One region of the Spinactinospora alkalitolerans genome, then DNA from elsewhere that is predicted to be linked to it. Evidence: predicted binding sites of a transcription regulator. Region 1 holds the regulator's gene; each other region holds the start of a gene.

Region 1 (5,115 bases):
AGCGCGTCATAGGGCTGGCACGCCGAGACCTGCTGCTTCGAGGCCGTGCCGACGTTGAACCACACCGGGGAGTTGAAGCTGAAGAGCTGGTGGACCAGCGCGTGCTTCAGCTCGTGGTCGAAGATCTCGGCGTCGTCGTCGGAGGCGAAGTAGCCGTTCTCCCTGCCGGTGGCGGTGTACTTGCCCGCCACCCGGTCGACGAGCTGCTTGAGGCTCCACTCGCGCTCCGGGGTGCCCACCGCGCCCCGGAAGTACTTGCTCGCGACGATCTGGGTGGCGTTCATCGACCACGCGGCGGGGAACTCCACTCCGCGCTGCTCGAAGTTGACCGAGCCGTCCCGCCAGTTCGTCATGACGACGTCGCGGCGCTCCCACTCGACCTCGTCATAGGGGTGTACACCGGGTGAGGTGAAGATGCGCTGCATCTTCAGTCCCTTGCGCTGGGCCTGCCTGCCCTTGCGAGTCGACGAGCCGCCCCGGCTGTCCGTCTCCGTCATTTCGCTCCCCCTGTTCTCGCCATACCCAATTCACGCCACCGCACGATCGACCGCCCCGGGTCGGGCGGCCCTCTTCGCGCTACGTCTGATCCGCATGTTCAGCGCCTTCGCCGGCGCCGCACGTCGGCGGCACCGCGCCGGCCGCTACGACGAGGACCGGTCGGCCCGCAGGCCGACGATCTCGTTCTCGAAGTCCTCCAGGGACTCAAAGCTCCGGTACACCGACGCGAAGCGGAGGTAGGCGACCTCGTCGAGCTCACGCAGCGGTCCCAGGATGGCCAGCCCGATCTCGTGCGCGGGGACCTCGGCCGCACCGCGTCCGCGGACCGCCTCCTCCACCCGCTGGCCGAGCAGGGCCAGCGCGTCCTCGTTGACCGGGCGTCCCTGGCAGGCCCGGCGCACTCCGGCGATGATCTTGGTGCGCGAGAAGGGCTCGGTGACACCGGACCGCTTGGCCACCATGAGCAGCACGGTCTCCTGGGTGGTGAAGCGGCGCTCGCACTCCGGGCACGAACGGCGGCGGCGTATCGCGACGCCGTCGTCGGTGGAGCGGCTGTCGATCACCCGGGTATCAGGATGACGGCAGAACGGGCAGTGCATGCCGGCACGCCTCCCCCCAGATCCACATCGATCATCTCCCCGCGCACGCGCGGGCGGCCCGTGCTCACCGGCGGCGGGCAGCCCTGCGGGCGCTCTCGTCCCCTCCGAGGCGAAGGCCCCGAAGAGATCAGGTACCTACTTAAGCACAATTTGTGGGCGGCTCGCCCCCAAGTAAGCACAAGATGTTGTGGTCAACTTATGACCGTTGCCGGGCGGGCGCAAACCGGTGGGAGGGGTTCCGAGACAAATTCTCAGGTCACCGCGGGGATAACGGGAACCGATCCGGGCGTGTCGCGCGCGGACGGTGTGAGAAGCCGCGCCGATCGGCGTGCCCGACGCCACTGCGCCGGCGTCACCGGCCGGAGGGCCGGCGGGCACCGGCGCCCGTCGGGCGGTGCTGCCGACGGCGGTCAGGAGGGCAGTTCGAGCTTCTGGCCGGGTTCGAGCGTGGTGCTGGTCAGGTCGTTGATCTCGACGATCTCGTGCACGGTCCGGCGGGGGTCGTCGTCGGGCCGCACCTGCTCGGCGATTCCCCAGAGCGTGTCGCCGTCCCTGACGACGATCGTCTCCGGGGGCGGCAGCATGAGCGAATCGGCGGAGGCTCCGGCGGGCGAGGCGCCCAGGGCCACGGCGACCAGGATCAGCACGGCGAAGCCCGCGGTGGTGACGGCGGCCAGGGTGGAGATGAGCACCACCCGCCCGCGCCTGGTCAGCCTGGCGCCGTGCCGGATCGGTTCGAACGAATGGAGGTCGGGAAGCTCCGTGAGCGCTCCCGGGGCCATGACGGCCACGCCGCCACCACTCTCAGCGCTCACGGGTTCTCCTAGCCATTCGGGGATCTCCAGGGACCAGTCGTAGACGTCGCGATGGTACGCGGGGCGCTCCGCCGGGGTGAGCGCACCCCGCGGCTTTCGCCGCCGAGCGCGCGGAGCCCGCTTCCGCGCGGGTCCGGCGACGGGTCCGCCGGATTCGGAGTCGGAGGGGAGCTGCAGAGCCGGTTCAGGCATCGTCCTCACCTTCGAACGCCAGTCCATTAGAACTAACGTTCGATTATTACCGCATCCCGCCGGATTTTTCAGCACCATCTCGAACGTTTGTTTGATATTGCCTTGCCCAAGCACTAATGTTGGACATGTTTCACTGCGGTATACCGGCGCCGTCGCTCATGCGACGCCGCTTCGATACACCGTCGTTACACGACCACGGACGACGACCGCTGACAGCCCACACCGAGAACACCGACCGCCGAGGAGGCCGGACGTGCCGGAGGAGAACCACGGAACACGGGAACCTCACGCGGACGACAGATCCGTCAGCGTGCTCCGGTCCGCCGCCACGGCCACAGACGCCCAGGCCTCTGCGACCCCGCCGGACTCGGCCCCGAAACTCACGGCCCGCCAGCAGAGCGTCCTGAACGTCATCCACCGTTACGTACGGCAACGCGGGTACCCACCGTCCATCCGAGAGATCGGCGATGCGGTGGGACTGTCCAGCCCCTCCAGTGTCGCGCACCAACTGAAGGTGTTGCAACGCAAGGGCTACCTCCACCGCGACCAGAATCGCCCACGGGCGGTCGAAATTCGCATTCCCGGACAGCCTCCGGTGCGCTCCTGGGACGGACTCGGCGACGAGCACCGGGCCGCCGACGTCACCCGCGCGGCCGACGTCCCGGTCGTCGGGCGGATCGCCGCGGGCGGTCCGGTCCTCGCCGAGGAGGCGGTCGAGGATGTGCTGACGCTGCCCCGGCAGATCGTCGGCGAGGGCCGGCTCTTCATGCTCAACGTCGTCGGCGACTCGATGATCGACGCCGCCATCACCGACGGCGACCTGGTCGTCGTGCGGCAGCAGCCCGACGCCAACAACGGCGACATCGTCGCCGCGCTGCTCGGCGACGAGGCGACGGTCAAGGCGTTCAAGCGCGAGGACGACCACGTCTGGCTGCTCCCCCGCAACAGCGCCTACGCGCCCATCAACGGCGACGAGGCCACCATCCTGGGCAAGGTGGTCGCGGTCATGCGCAAGGTGTAACGAGTCGGCCTCGATTTGGCACGGGCCCGTGATCCGCACCCGGATCACGGGCCCTTTCACCGTTCTGCGACTCAATGGTTACCGCGGCGCCGCCGATCCCCGTGGAACGAAAGCGGCATACGGTAGGGGGCATGGCCTCTCCGCCCCACCCCGTTTCGACGCGCGCGCTCGGCGTCCTCGCGACCGGCGGCGCCCTGCTGCTCTCCGTCGCCTGCGCTCCCTCCGACGACCCCGACGAGGCCGGAGCCGCGCCCTCCGATATCGCCGCGGCGGAGCGCGAGGTGAGCTTCGAGAGCGGGCCCGACACCCTGTACGGCACCTTCGCCGTCCCCGACGGCGCCGAGGGCTCGATCCCCGCCGCGCTGATCATCTCCGGGAGCGGACCGACCGACCGGAACGGCAACAGCGACGCGCGGCCGGACGCCGACACCAACGCCAACTTCGCCCGGGTCCTGGCCGATGCCGGAGTCGCCTCGCTGCGCTACGACAAGCTCGGCTCCGGGGAGACCGGAACGGCCTCGCGCGAGGAGGACGACCCGGTCGGCTACGGGGTGTTCGAGGACGAGATGGCCGCCGCCTACGCGGAGCTGCTCGCCCAGCCCGAGGTGGACCCCTCCAGACTGCTCGTGCTCGGCCACAGCGAGGGCAGCCTGTTCGCGCTGCGCGCCCCGCGGGTCGTGGCGGACCACCCGCCCAAGGCGCTGATCCTGGCCGCACCGGTGGGCGACCGCTACCTGGACATCCTCGACCGGCAGCTCACCGAGCAGGTGCGCACCGGCGAGAGCGCGGGGGCGCTCGACGCCGAGCGCGCCACGGCCCTGCTGTCCGACACCCGCTACGCCATCAGCCGGATCCGTGCCGACGAGCCGGTGCCCGAGGACCTCGCCCCCGAACTGGCCCCGCTCTTCGGTCCGAGCACCGAACCGTTCCTGCGCGAGATCGATGCCATGGACCCGGTGCGCCTCGCCGAGGAGCTGCCGGCGCGGGTCAGCACGCTCGTGCTGTGGGGGACGGCCGACTCCCAGGTCGTCGACGAGGAGGTGGACCGGCTCATGACCGGTCTGGACGACGGGTCGCGGGTGGACCTTCCCGACGCCGACCACGTCTTCCGGATCCACGACGACTCCCCCGGCGCACCCGTGCTGGACGCGGACCGGCCGTTCTCGCCCGACGCCGCACCGGCGGTCACCGACTTCCTGGACCGAGCACTCTGAGGGCTTCTCCGCCCGCCTGAGGGGTTCCCCGCGCCCGGCGGCACCGGCGTCACGGGCCGGGAAAGCGCGGCGGCCGCGGCGTCCGAGGACGCCGCGGCCGCGGTCCGTCAGTCCTTCCCGGTCCTCCTAGTAACCGCCGGTCGCGATCGCGTCGGCGGCCTCACGTGCCAGGTCCTCGGCCCCGTCGATCGCCTCCTGCTCGGGGACGGACTCCTCGAAGGCGTAGTCGGTCGCCTGGTCGTAGCACGAGGTGAAGTACATGTTGGACATCCGCACGCCCACGCAGCCGAGCTTGCCCTCGGTGTCGTACCAGGCCTGAGCTTCGTCGCCCAGGCCGTCGACCGGCGTCGTGGCGTAGCCCTCGCTGGCCGTCTCCAGGTCGGTCTCGGTCTCCTCGGCCCCGCTGACGCCCGAGCGGTCGTCATTGCGCATGATCTGCAGGTAGCCGAACGCCGGCATCCCGGTGTGGCCCGAACCCGTCTGCCAGGCGCACTCCCGGCCGTCCCACCAGTCCTGACCGCCGGTGTCCATCGCCTCGTCGGTGGACCGCTGGTAGTCGGGGACCAGCGTGGACAGCGACGCGCCCTCACCGATCGAGCAGTCGGGCAGCGTCGTGTAGTAGGAGGGGCCGGCGTCCTGCGAGTTCCCGGAGTCGCCGGAGCCGCCGGCGCTGCCGCCCCCGCCCGTCTCCGTGCCCCCGGAGTCGTCGCCCGAGGCCAGGAAGACGACCCCGACGATCGCGATGGCCAGGACGACCACGATCACGACGCCGATGA
Region 2 (5,115 bases), 1.5 Mb from region 1:
GCACTGGCGTGCGCGGGAACGCGGATCGCGTCGGGACACGATGGATGCTCCTTGCGGGTTTTCGGGCGAGAGGAACGCGCGTGAGCGCCGCTCGCCGGCCCCGCGGCGGGACCCGTGTCACGACCGGTCATCCGGCGGATCGCCGGATCAGCGGACCGAGCCCTCCGCGTGGAGGCGAAACGCGCTCGGCAGCATCCGGGGCATAGGCCACCTCTCTCAGCAGGGAGAACACGTCGATCCGACGGTCTGGTCAGTCAATCCAAACCGAACCCGGTCGCGGGCGCAACGGATTTTCTCCGCTGCGGGCCACCGCCCCGCAGGACACGCGAAGAGGATTCGGGCTCCAATTAATCACAGAAAGTAATATGCAATTACTTGACGTGCTGGCCACGTGCCGTCCGCACGTGCCGCGGTCGACGAGGGGAGCGCCCATGGCCCATGCGATGACGCCGGGAGGCGAAGGCGATTCCGCCCGTTTCCCCTACGGCCCGCCGTGCGAGCCCGCGCGGTTCCCCCAGGGCTACCCGCCCGGCGCGCTCTACCGGCCGCACCCGGCGCCCGCGCCCCTGGCCTCCGTGCACGCCGCGCCCGACGACGAGCGCCCGCGCGGCGTCCGGCACCGGTGGGAGTCGCCGCTGCTGGCCGCAGCCATCGCGGTCACGGCGGGCGCGGTCGCGCTGCTCGGCCTCCTGCTGTGGACGCGCCCGGGCGTCCCCCCGATCGGTGCGCTCGTCCTGCTCGGCGTCCCCCTCGCGTACTGGCTCGCGCGGGGCCTGCTGCACGCGGCGCGCCGGGCCCAGGGGATCAAGGTCTCGCCCACCCAGTTCCCCGAGGCGCACCGCATGGTCAGGGAGCTGTCCGTCCAGATGGGACTGCACAGGGCGCCCGAGGCCTACGTGCTGCTCGGCAACGGGGTGGTCAGCACGGCGGCCTCGGGGCACGGGTTCCGCCGCTACGTCGTCGTCCACAGCGACCTGTTCGAGGTCGGCGGCCGGCTGCGCGACCCCGAGGCGCTGCGGTTCCTCATCGCCCACGAGCTCGGCCACATCGCCGCGGGCCACACCGCCTACTGGCGGCAGGTCGCCACCTCGGTCGCCACCGTGGTCCCCGTTCTGGGGTCGTCGCTGTCGCGCGCCATGGAGTACACCGCGGACAACCACGCCTACGCCCACTGCCCCGAAGGCGCGCACGGCATCCGCGTCCTCGCCGGGGGCAAGTACCTGTACCCGCACGTCAACCTGGGCGAGATGGCCGACCGGGCACGCACGGAGCGCGGGTTCTTCCTGTTCCTGCACAACCTGCTCGCCCGGCACCCGACGCACATCAAGCGCATGGCGGCGATCCGGGACCGGGGCCGACCGGGCCGGGTGTTCCACTGAAGGGCCGCGGCGGGGCCGGCCCGACCGCGGCCGCTACTTCGGGCGCAGGCTGGTGAGCAGCAGGTCGGCGTAGTGGGCGCCGAGGGCCGCGCCGGTGAGCTCGCCGTCGGCGTTGTACCACATGCCGAGGTGGTGCACCGCGCCGAAGTACTGGGTGACGACGATGTCGGCCGGCACGTCGTCGCGGAAGAGCCCCTCGCGCTGGCCCTCCTCGATCATCGAGCGGAACCGCTCGTGGTATTTGCGGCGCTCCTTGCGCACCTCGTTCTGCCGGTCCGGCGAGAGCATGTGCAGGGAGCGGAAGAAGATCAGCGTGTCGTCGAGGTTGTCCACGGTGGTGTGCACGACGTCGGCGGCCGCGGCGCGCAGGCGCTCGCCCAGGGGCCCTTCGGCGTCGGCGAACTCGGTGAGCCGCCGCATCTGCATGGCCAGGACCCGCTCGTAGATGGCGAAGAGCAGGTCGTCCTTTGACGTGAAGTAGTGGTACATCGCGCCCTTGGTGACGCCGGCGGCGTCCACCAGCTCCTGCACGGAGGTGCGCTCGAAGCCGCGCTCGGCGAACAGCCGGGTGGCCACCGACAGCAGCCGGTCGGGCACGGAAGAGGCGGCGCCGCCCGACGCCGCCGGCACGCTCGGTTCCGCCGAATCCGCCATGTGTCGCGCTCCCCTGCAGTCTGGCCGCGCGCCGCCTGCGGGGGTGACGCGCCTAGCTTCCCACCAGGATAGTCGACGGGACATACCGCCCAGTCGGTCACCGGCGACACGCCGGGGCCGACCGCGCGGACCGCGGATCCGGCCACGTCACAGCGGCGCGCGGCGGCGATTTCGGGGCGGGCGTCCGCGCGGCGCGCCGGATCGCGGCGCGGGACCTAGGGTGAGGAGCGGTCGGCGCCGCCGCCGTTCACACTGTCCGAGCGAACACTTGTTCGATAGGATGCCGGCGTGAGTCTCTACAACGAACGGATCGACGTCAGATCGACCAACGGCGGGCATCCCGCCCTCTTCGCGTGGCGCGGGCACATGTACCGGGTCCGCCGCATCATCGGCACCTGGAACACCGGGGCCGGCGATCACGGGGGCGCCGCGCCCGGGGGCGCCGACGTCCGTCTCGTGCGGGTGGCCGCCGAGTCCGACGACGGAGAGGCCAACATCGCCGACATCACCCTCGACACCGCGACCAACAACTGGACGATGCGGCGCCTCTGGGGGTGATCCTTCGTTATGGAGCCGACAGGGGGACGGTCCCCCGAAGGGCGGGGCCGCTCGGCGCAGCGGTCGGCTCCGCCCGGCGCCCTCGGGGTGGAGACCCTGATCGCGCTGCGGCGGGCCCACGACCACATCGACCGCCACTACAGCGAGCCGCTGGACCTCGCGGAGGTCGCGCGTGCGGCGGGGTACTCGCGCCACCACTTCGTGCGGGCCTTCCGGACCGCCTACGGCGAGACCCCCGGCCGCTACCTGTCGCGCCGCCGCATCGAGCGCGCCCAGGAGCTGCTGCGGTCGCCGGTCCCCACCGTGACCGAGGTCTGCCACGCGGTCGGGTTCACCAGCCTGGGATCGTTCAGCTCCCGCTTCCGCGACGTCACCGGACTGTCCCCCACGGAGTTCCAGCGGCGGGCCGCCACCGCCGCACCCCTCATGGTCCCCGGCTGCTACCTGCTGCGCTGCGCCGGTCCCCTGCCGCAGGCGATGACAGCAACGCGGAAGAAGCCCCCGGAGCCCGCCCCCCTCTAGCGTCATTGTCGACAGCACCGCATCGGCGAGAGGGGAACACGATGATCACCAGGCTCGGCGTCGCCGGCATCTACGTCTTCGACTACGAGGAGTCCAAGCGCTTCTTCATCGACAAGCTCGGCTTCGAGGAGCGCTTCGACCTGACCCTGGACAACGGCTACCGGTGGCTGACCGTGGGGCCGCCCGGGGACCCGCGCTTCCAGCTCAACCTCACCGTCCCCGGACCGCCGATGCACGACGAGGAGACCGCGGCGGCCCTGCGCTCGCTCCTGGCCAAGGGCGCGCTCTCCGCAGGGGCGTGGAACACCGACGACCTGCACAAGACGTACGCGGAGTACTCGGCGCGCGGCGTCGAGTTCCTCCAGGAGCCGCAGGAGCGGCCCTACGGCCTGGAGGCGGTGTTCCGCGACAACTCCGGCAACTGGTACAGCCTCAACGAGACGAACTTCGACGCCTTCGACAACGAGGCCATGTCCAAGGCCTTCGAGCCGGGCGGCCCGGCCTGATCCCGCACCGGCCGCCGCGCCCCGGGGACGGCGCCCGCCGCCCCCGGGTCCGGTCCAGGTCGTGTCGGGAGAAGGTGGGGACTGTCTCCAGGCCCTGTTCGGCCTTTGCGGGTCTGGTGAGGCTGTTGTCGGGCGCGCAGCGTCCGGCGAAGCGAGAGGTCGCGGGAACAGCGCCGCTCAAGACCCCGGCCACCGGTGGCGGGCGACCGGCACGGGATCGTGCGGCGCGCCCTTTCGCACCGCCGGCGCCGGCGCGCTGACGGCGGCCTTTCCAGGTCATGCGGTGGCGAACGGGAGGACTGCGGCCACAGCCTCCCGTTCCCGTCGACGGTCTAGAGGCAGTCGCCCACGTCGGCGTCGCCCTCGGCGACGGGGTCGATGGAGAACGAGACGCTCCTCCACTCACCGGCCTCGTTCTTCTCGAACATGGTGCTCGCGTAGGCGATGCCGGGTTTGAAGATGTCGGCCTGCCAGGCGCTCTCGTCGGCGATCTCGGCGGTCTCGCCGCTGCCGGCGTCCTGCAGCGCGAAGGTGCGCTGGTCCACGCAGAAGTCGACCTGCACGGTGTCCTCGGAGTAGGCGCCCACCAGTCCGTTGTAGAACCGCATGTCGCCGGCCGGCACGGCGTTGCTCTCGACGAAGGTGTCGATGGCCGTGCCCAGGGAGTCGTGCGAGGGCGAGTCCGCGGTGAGCCTCTCGGTGAGGAACGCCTGCTCCGTGTCCTGCTCGTAGAGCGCCGTGAACAGGTCCCCGTACAGGGCGAAGAACGCGCCCAGCGCCTCCTCCTGCGCCTGGCCTCCCGGCTGGTCGATCTCGATGATCGGCGTGATCTGCTCAGGGAACTCCTGCTCCCAGCCGCCGCCCTGCGCCTCCGCCGACGGCGACGATTCGGCGCTCTGCGCCGGCGACGCGTCGCCCTCCGCGCTCTCCGCGCCCGAAAGGGCTCCGCAGCCGGTCAGTCCCATGCACGCCGCGACCGCGGCAGCGGTCAGCAAAGGCCCCCGTACACTCATAAACCATTCCGTTTCATCGGCCACGGCCCGGCCGTGGACATCTTCTGTTCTCGTGTGCTCGCCCGGCACGAATGGGGACCACCCTGGCCCCGGTGCGTGACGCGGGGCAAGCCGTGAGCCGTGTGGGAAAGCGAACGGAACGTACCGGGTCCGACACGCATCTAACCGGCACGTGGCCCCCATCCCCGGCGCCGGGGAACGCGGCGGGCGCCGGCCCGGCAGCGGAGCGGCGGGGGCGACGGCGGCGCGCGGCCGCCACCCGTTCTACGATGGCTCGCGATGCGCATTCTCGTGGTCGAGGACGACGACCGCGTCGCGCGAGGCCTGGTCACAGCGCTGCGCAACGCCTCCTACGACGTTCACCGCGTTTCCACCGCCGCAGCGGCGCTGCGGGCGCCGGCGGTGGACGTCGTGCTGCTCGACCTCGGCCTGCCCGACGCCGACGGCATCGACGTCCTGCGCCGACTGCGGGAGCGCCCCGAG
Region 3 (5,115 bases), 130 kb from region 1:
AGGCCCGCGCCGGCCGCCTGGTCCGCGTGCTGCGCCTGGCCGGGCACGCGCCGATGCCGGACTTCTTCGAGATGGACGACGACCCGCCGGTGTTCACGGCGGCCTGAGGGCGCCCGGGGCCGGGCCCGCCGCAGCGCCGCCGTCCGCCGCGCGGCTCCCGCACGCACCCGGTCCTTTCGCCCGGCACCGCCCGGACACCCCGCAGCGCCCGGCGGGTTCCGCCGGGCGCTGCGCGTGCACGGAGCACGAAAAAGGCGGATCGATGTCTCGCGGCTATCCGATGTCGATGAGGTCGTTGAGGACGTTGATCCCGTGGTATTCGTTGCCATGGTGGTGGTCGTCGCTCGCCGAGGCCGGTGCGGCCCCGGCCAAGGAGACCGTGGCCGCGGCGATTCCGGTGATCAGGACTGCGAAGAACTTACGCATCGCTCCTCCTTCGATCCGGTGACCGGGCCCCTCCCTTGATCGCCCGGTCAGGGACAGGGAGCATGCCCGGTCGGGAATTCACCTATTCGGTCCCCGACTCTGGACATTCGTCACCAAGTGTGAAACGACGGTAACACAGAGAATTCGGAGTCCGGGTTTTTCCGGATATTGACGTTGAGATCCACCGAATCCGCGACGCGCCCGGCGCAAGGGGCCGCGCCGGGAAGGAGGCTCCGCTCGGCCCCGGTCATCGGGAGCGGGTCGGGAAATGGATGGCGGGTCGACGGTGTTCTACTCGGTGTCGCGACCGGCGCGACGGTCGACAAAATGTAAGGACTTCCCTCGACACGGCGCCGTTATGTCCTGAAAGGGCGGCTGAGGGAAGGATCTACCATGGAGACGACAGGTGCACCGGCGACCGCCCGCACGCGGCCGGCGCACCGAAGAGACCATCCTCCTCGCAAGCGAGGTAACACCCGTGTCCGCCCAGAACTTGGAGTCCGCCACCGTGGCCAACACCGCTGAGAACCCGACCGAGAGCAGGGTCGGCACCGACCGCGTCAAGCGAGGCATGGCCGAGCAGCTCAAGAACGGCGTGATCATGGACGTGGTCACGCCCGAGCAGGCCAGGATCGCCGAGGACGCCGGCGCCGTCGCGGTCATGGCGCTGGAGCGGGTGCCCGCCGACATCCGCAAGCAGGGCGGCGTCGCGCGCATGTCCGACCCGGACATGATCGACGGCATCACCGAGGCCGTCTCCATCCCGGTCATGGCCAAGGCCCGGATCGGCCACTTCGTCGAGGCCCAGGTGCTGCAGTCCCTCGGCGTCGACTTCATCGACGAGTCCGAGGTCCTCACCCCGGCCGACGAGGCCCACCACATCGACAAGTGGGCGTTCACCGTCCCCTTCGTCTGCGGCGCCACCAACATCGGCGAGGCCCTGCGCCGCATCGCCGAGGGCGCGGCCATGATCCGGTCCAAGGGCGAGGCCGGCACCGGCAACGTCGTCGAGGCCACCCGGCACATGCGTTCGATCAGGTCCGAGATCAAGCGCCTGGGAACCCTGGACGAGGCCGAGCTGTTCGGCGCGGCCAAGGAGATGCGCGCGCCCTACGACGTCGTCAAGGAGGTGGCCCGCCTCGGCAAGCTGCCGGTACCGCTGTTCTCCGCCGGCGGCGTGGCCACCCCGGCCGACGCGGCGCTGATGCGCCAGCTCGGCGCCGAGAGCGTGTTCGTGGGGTCGGGCATCTTCAAGTCCGGCGACCCCGCCAAGCGCGCCGACGCCATCGTGCAGGCCACGCTGCACTACAACGATCCCGAGGTCGTCGCCAAGGTCTCCCGAGGCCTGGGCGAGGCCATGGTCGGCATCAACCTCGACGAGCTCGACGAGACCCAGCGCTACGCCGGCCGCGGCTGGTAGTCGCGACCGTGCCCGTCGGGGCGCCCGGTGGCCGACCACCGGGCGCCCCTGCCGTTCGGGGCGGGCGCGCGGCCGCCGCCCCGGGCGGAATGATCCGCGGCCGCCGCGGTGTTGTTCGGCGCAGGCGCCTACTCTGATGGAGACGGGCCGCCGCGCGGCGGCCCGCACGCACGCGGCCGACCGCCGACCGCGCCCAGCCCGTTACCGCAAGCGAGGTCCCCCTTGTCCGCCACACCCACCATCGGCGTACTCGCCCTCCAGGGTGACGTCGCCGAGCACCTGCGCGTCCTCGACGGCCTCGGTGTGCGCGCCGTCCCCGTCCTGCGCCCCGAGGAGCTCGACGCGGTCCAGGGACTGGTCGTCCCCGGTGGCGAGTCCACCACGATGTCCAAGCTCGCGGTGCGCTACGAGCTGATGGAGCCGCTGCGCAAGCACGTCCACGAAGGGCTGCCCGTCTACGGCACCTGCGCCGGCATGATCATGCTGGCCGACCGGGTCCTCGACGGCATCGAGGGTCAGCAGACCATCGGCGGCATCGACATGACGGTGCGCCGCAACGCCTTCGGCCGCCAGACCGAGTCCTTCGAGGCGCCGGTCCGCATCGAGGGGATCGGGGACGAACCCGTCGAGGCGGTCTTCATCCGCGCCCCCTGGGTTGAGTCCACCGGAGCCGACGTCCGCGCGCTCGGACAGGTCGTGCACGGCGAACGGGCCGGTAGGATCGTCGCGGTACGACAGGGGAGCCTGCTGGCCACCTCGTTCCATCCCGAACTCACCGGGGACGCGCGTATCCACCGACTCTTCGTCGACATGGTGAAAGGACAGGCATGAGCGGCCACTCCAAGTGGGCCACCACCAAGCACAAGAAAGCCGTCATCGACGCCAAGCGCGGCAAGCTCTTCGCCAAGCTGATCAAGAACGTCGAGGTGGCCGCGCGCACGGGTGGTGGGGACCCCGACGGCAACCCGACCCTCTACGACGCCATCCAGAAGGCCAAGAAGAACTCCGTGCCGCTGGACAACATCGAGCGCGCGCGCAAGCGCGGCGGCGGTGAGGAGGCCGGCGGCGCCGACTGGCAGACCATCATGTACGAGGGCTACGCGCCGGGCGGCGTGGCGCTGCTGGTGGAGTGCCTGACCGACAACCGCAACCGCGCGGCCTCGGAGGTGCGCGTCGCCATCACCCGCAACGGCGGTTCCATGGCCGACGCCGGTTCGGTCGCCTACCTGTTCAACCGCAAGGGCGTCGTGATCGTGCCCAAGGAGGGCACCACCGAGGACGACGTGATGCTCGCGGTCGCCGACGCCGGCGCCGAGGACGTCAACGACCTGGGCGAGTCGTTCGAGGTGGTCAGTGAGGCCACCGACCTCGTCGCCGTGCGCACCGCGCTGGTCGAGGCCGGCATCGACTACGAGTCGGCCGACTCCGACTTCCTGCCGAGCATGGAGATCCCGCTGCAGGAGGACGACGCCAAGAAGGTCCTGCGCATCGTCGACGCCCTCGACGACTCCGATGACGTGCAGAACGTCTTCACCAACGCCGACATCCCCGATGAGATCATGGAGAGGATCGGCTAGCCGGCCCGCCCGGCCCACGCACCCGCGCGCCCCCGGCAGGAGCCCCACGGCCCTGGCGGGGGCGCGCCCGCGTGGAGGGCGTGCCCGGTGGACCGATGTCCTACCGCGCGGCGCCCGCTCGGCCGGTCCGGGCGCGCGGTGGCACCGGTGCCCGGTAGGCTCTGCGAACGGGCGTTCGAGGCGGGAAGCGGGACGGGGGACGGGGTGCGCGTTCTGGGGATCGACCCGGGGCTGACCCGGTGCGGCGTGGGCGTGGTCGACGGCTCCGTCGGGCGCCGGCTCGACATGGTCGCCGCCGGGGCCATCCGCACGTCGGCAGATGCCGAACTGCCGGAACGGCTGCTCGGCATCGAACGGGGGGTCGAGGAATGGCTCGACGAGCACCGCCCCGACGCGGTCGCCGTGGAGCGGGTCTTCGCCCAGCACAACGTCAGCACCGTCATGGGGACCGCCCAGGCCAGCGCCATCGCCATCACCTGTGCCGCGCGCCGCGGGCTGCCCGTCGCGCTGCACACCCCCAGCGAGGTCAAGGCCGCCATCACCGGCAACGGCCGCGCCGACAAGGTCCAGGTCGGCACCATGGTCGCCCGGCTGCTGCACCTGGAGGGCCCGCCGAAGCCGGCCGACGCCGCCGACGCGGTCGCGCTGGCGATCTGCCACATCTGGCGCGGCGGCGCCCAGGCCCGCGTGGCGCGGGCCCAGCAGGACTTCGCCCGCAAGGTCGAGTTGACCCGCCGGACGCGCGGATTGTAGCCGCGGCCCCGCCCACACCGCCCGAGTGCACGAGGAAGGTAACAGTGATCGCGTTCCTGAACGGCCGCGTGGCCGGCCGGGGCAGCGGCTCCGCCGTCATCGAGGTGGGCGGCGTCGGCGTGTCCGTGCAGTGCACGCCGGCCACCCTCGCGCGGCTGCGGGTGGGGGAGACCGCGACCGTCGCCACGTCGCTGGTGGTCAGGGAGGAGTCCCTCACCCTGTACGGCTTCGCCGAGGACGACGAGCGCGACGTCTTCGAGCGGCTGCAGGCCGCGAGCGGAGTCGGCCCCCGCCTGGCGCAGGCGATGCTGGCCGTGCACACCCCCGACTCCCTGCGCCGCGCGGTCATGACCGAGGACACCGGTGCGCTCACCCAGGTCCCGGGCATCGGCAAGAAGGGCGCCCAGCGCATCGTGCTGGAGCTCAAGGACAAGCTCGGCGCGCCGCTGGGAGGGTACGAGGACGCGGCCGATGCGGGCGCGGCCCCGGCCCCGGCCGCGCTTCCCTGGCGTCCGCAGGTCGTCTCGGGCCTGGTCAACCTGGGGTGGCCGGCCAAGGACGCCGAATCGGCCGCCGACGCCGTCGCGGCCGACGCCGGTGAGGAGACCGACGTCGCGGTACTGCTGCGCAGCGCCCTGCGCAGACTGAGTCGGGCCTAGGCCGGTGATGGGGTTGGGAGCTCTGGTCGAAAAATCCTTCATTCACCACTGATGACCTGGGCAGGCTGCCGTCAGCGCGCCAGCGGTGGCGGTACGAGAGGTCGCGCTGTATGCGGCCGCGCCGGTCGCCCGCCACAGATGGCCGGGGACCTGCACAGCGGTGATCCCGCGCCCTTTCGCGTTGCCAGACGCTGCGCGCTGACGACAGCCCCACCAGGCCCGCAGAGGCCAAGCAGGGCCTGGACACAATCCCCTTACTTCCCACCAACGATCTAAGACA

What was found. The regulator LexA, encoded in region 1, represses DNA repair genes until DNA is damaged. The targets are predictions, from matches to a motif close to TCGAACANNTGTTCGA.
Region 2: the regulator LexA is predicted to act here: its motif matches at 2,294-2,309, upstream of HDA32_RS00855 (DUF6504 family protein).
Region 3: the regulator LexA is predicted to act here: its motif matches at 3,587-3,602, upstream of ruvC (crossover junction endodeoxyribonuclease RuvC).

What each region holds. Positions count from the first base shown of each region.
Region 1 covers NZ_JACCCC010000001.1:1,695,449-1,700,563, reverse strand. The annotation lists gene HDA32_RS07585 (vitamin B12-dependent ribonucleotide reductase) at 1-497, opposite strand, end outside; gene nrdR (transcriptional regulator NrdR) at 642-1,097, opposite strand; gene HDA32_RS31715 (LysM peptidoglycan-binding domain-containing protein) at 1,508-1,912, opposite strand; gene lexA (transcriptional repressor LexA) at 2,415-3,125, shown strand; gene HDA32_RS07565 (alpha/beta hydrolase family protein) at 3,257-4,339, shown strand; gene HDA32_RS07560 (hypothetical protein) at 4,466-5,115, opposite strand, start outside.
Region 2 covers NZ_JACCCC010000001.1:160,951-166,065, reverse strand. The annotation lists gene HDA32_RS00870 (RNHCP domain-containing protein) at 1-39, opposite strand, end outside; gene HDA32_RS00865 (M48 family metallopeptidase) at 432-1,379, shown strand; gene HDA32_RS00860 (TetR/AcrR family transcriptional regulator) at 1,413-2,033, opposite strand; gene HDA32_RS00855 (DUF6504 family protein) at 2,322-2,591, shown strand; gene HDA32_RS00850 (helix-turn-helix domain-containing protein) at 2,601-3,113, shown strand; gene HDA32_RS00845 (VOC family protein) at 3,155-3,619, shown strand; gene HDA32_RS00840 (hypothetical protein) at 3,952-4,632, opposite strand; gene HDA32_RS00835 (response regulator transcription factor) at 4,912-5,115, shown strand, end outside.
Region 3 covers NZ_JACCCC010000001.1:1,828,827-1,833,941, forward strand. The annotation lists gene HDA32_RS08155 (hypothetical protein) at 1-107, shown strand, start outside; gene HDA32_RS08160 (hypothetical protein) at 274-426, opposite strand; gene pdxS (pyridoxal 5'-phosphate synthase lyase subunit PdxS) at 920-1,846, shown strand; gene pdxT (pyridoxal 5'-phosphate synthase glutaminase subunit PdxT) at 2,069-2,677, shown strand; gene HDA32_RS08175 (YebC/PmpR family DNA-binding transcriptional regulator) at 2,674-3,423, shown strand; gene ruvC (crossover junction endodeoxyribonuclease RuvC) at 3,628-4,176, shown strand; gene ruvA (Holliday junction branch migration protein RuvA) at 4,221-4,835, shown strand.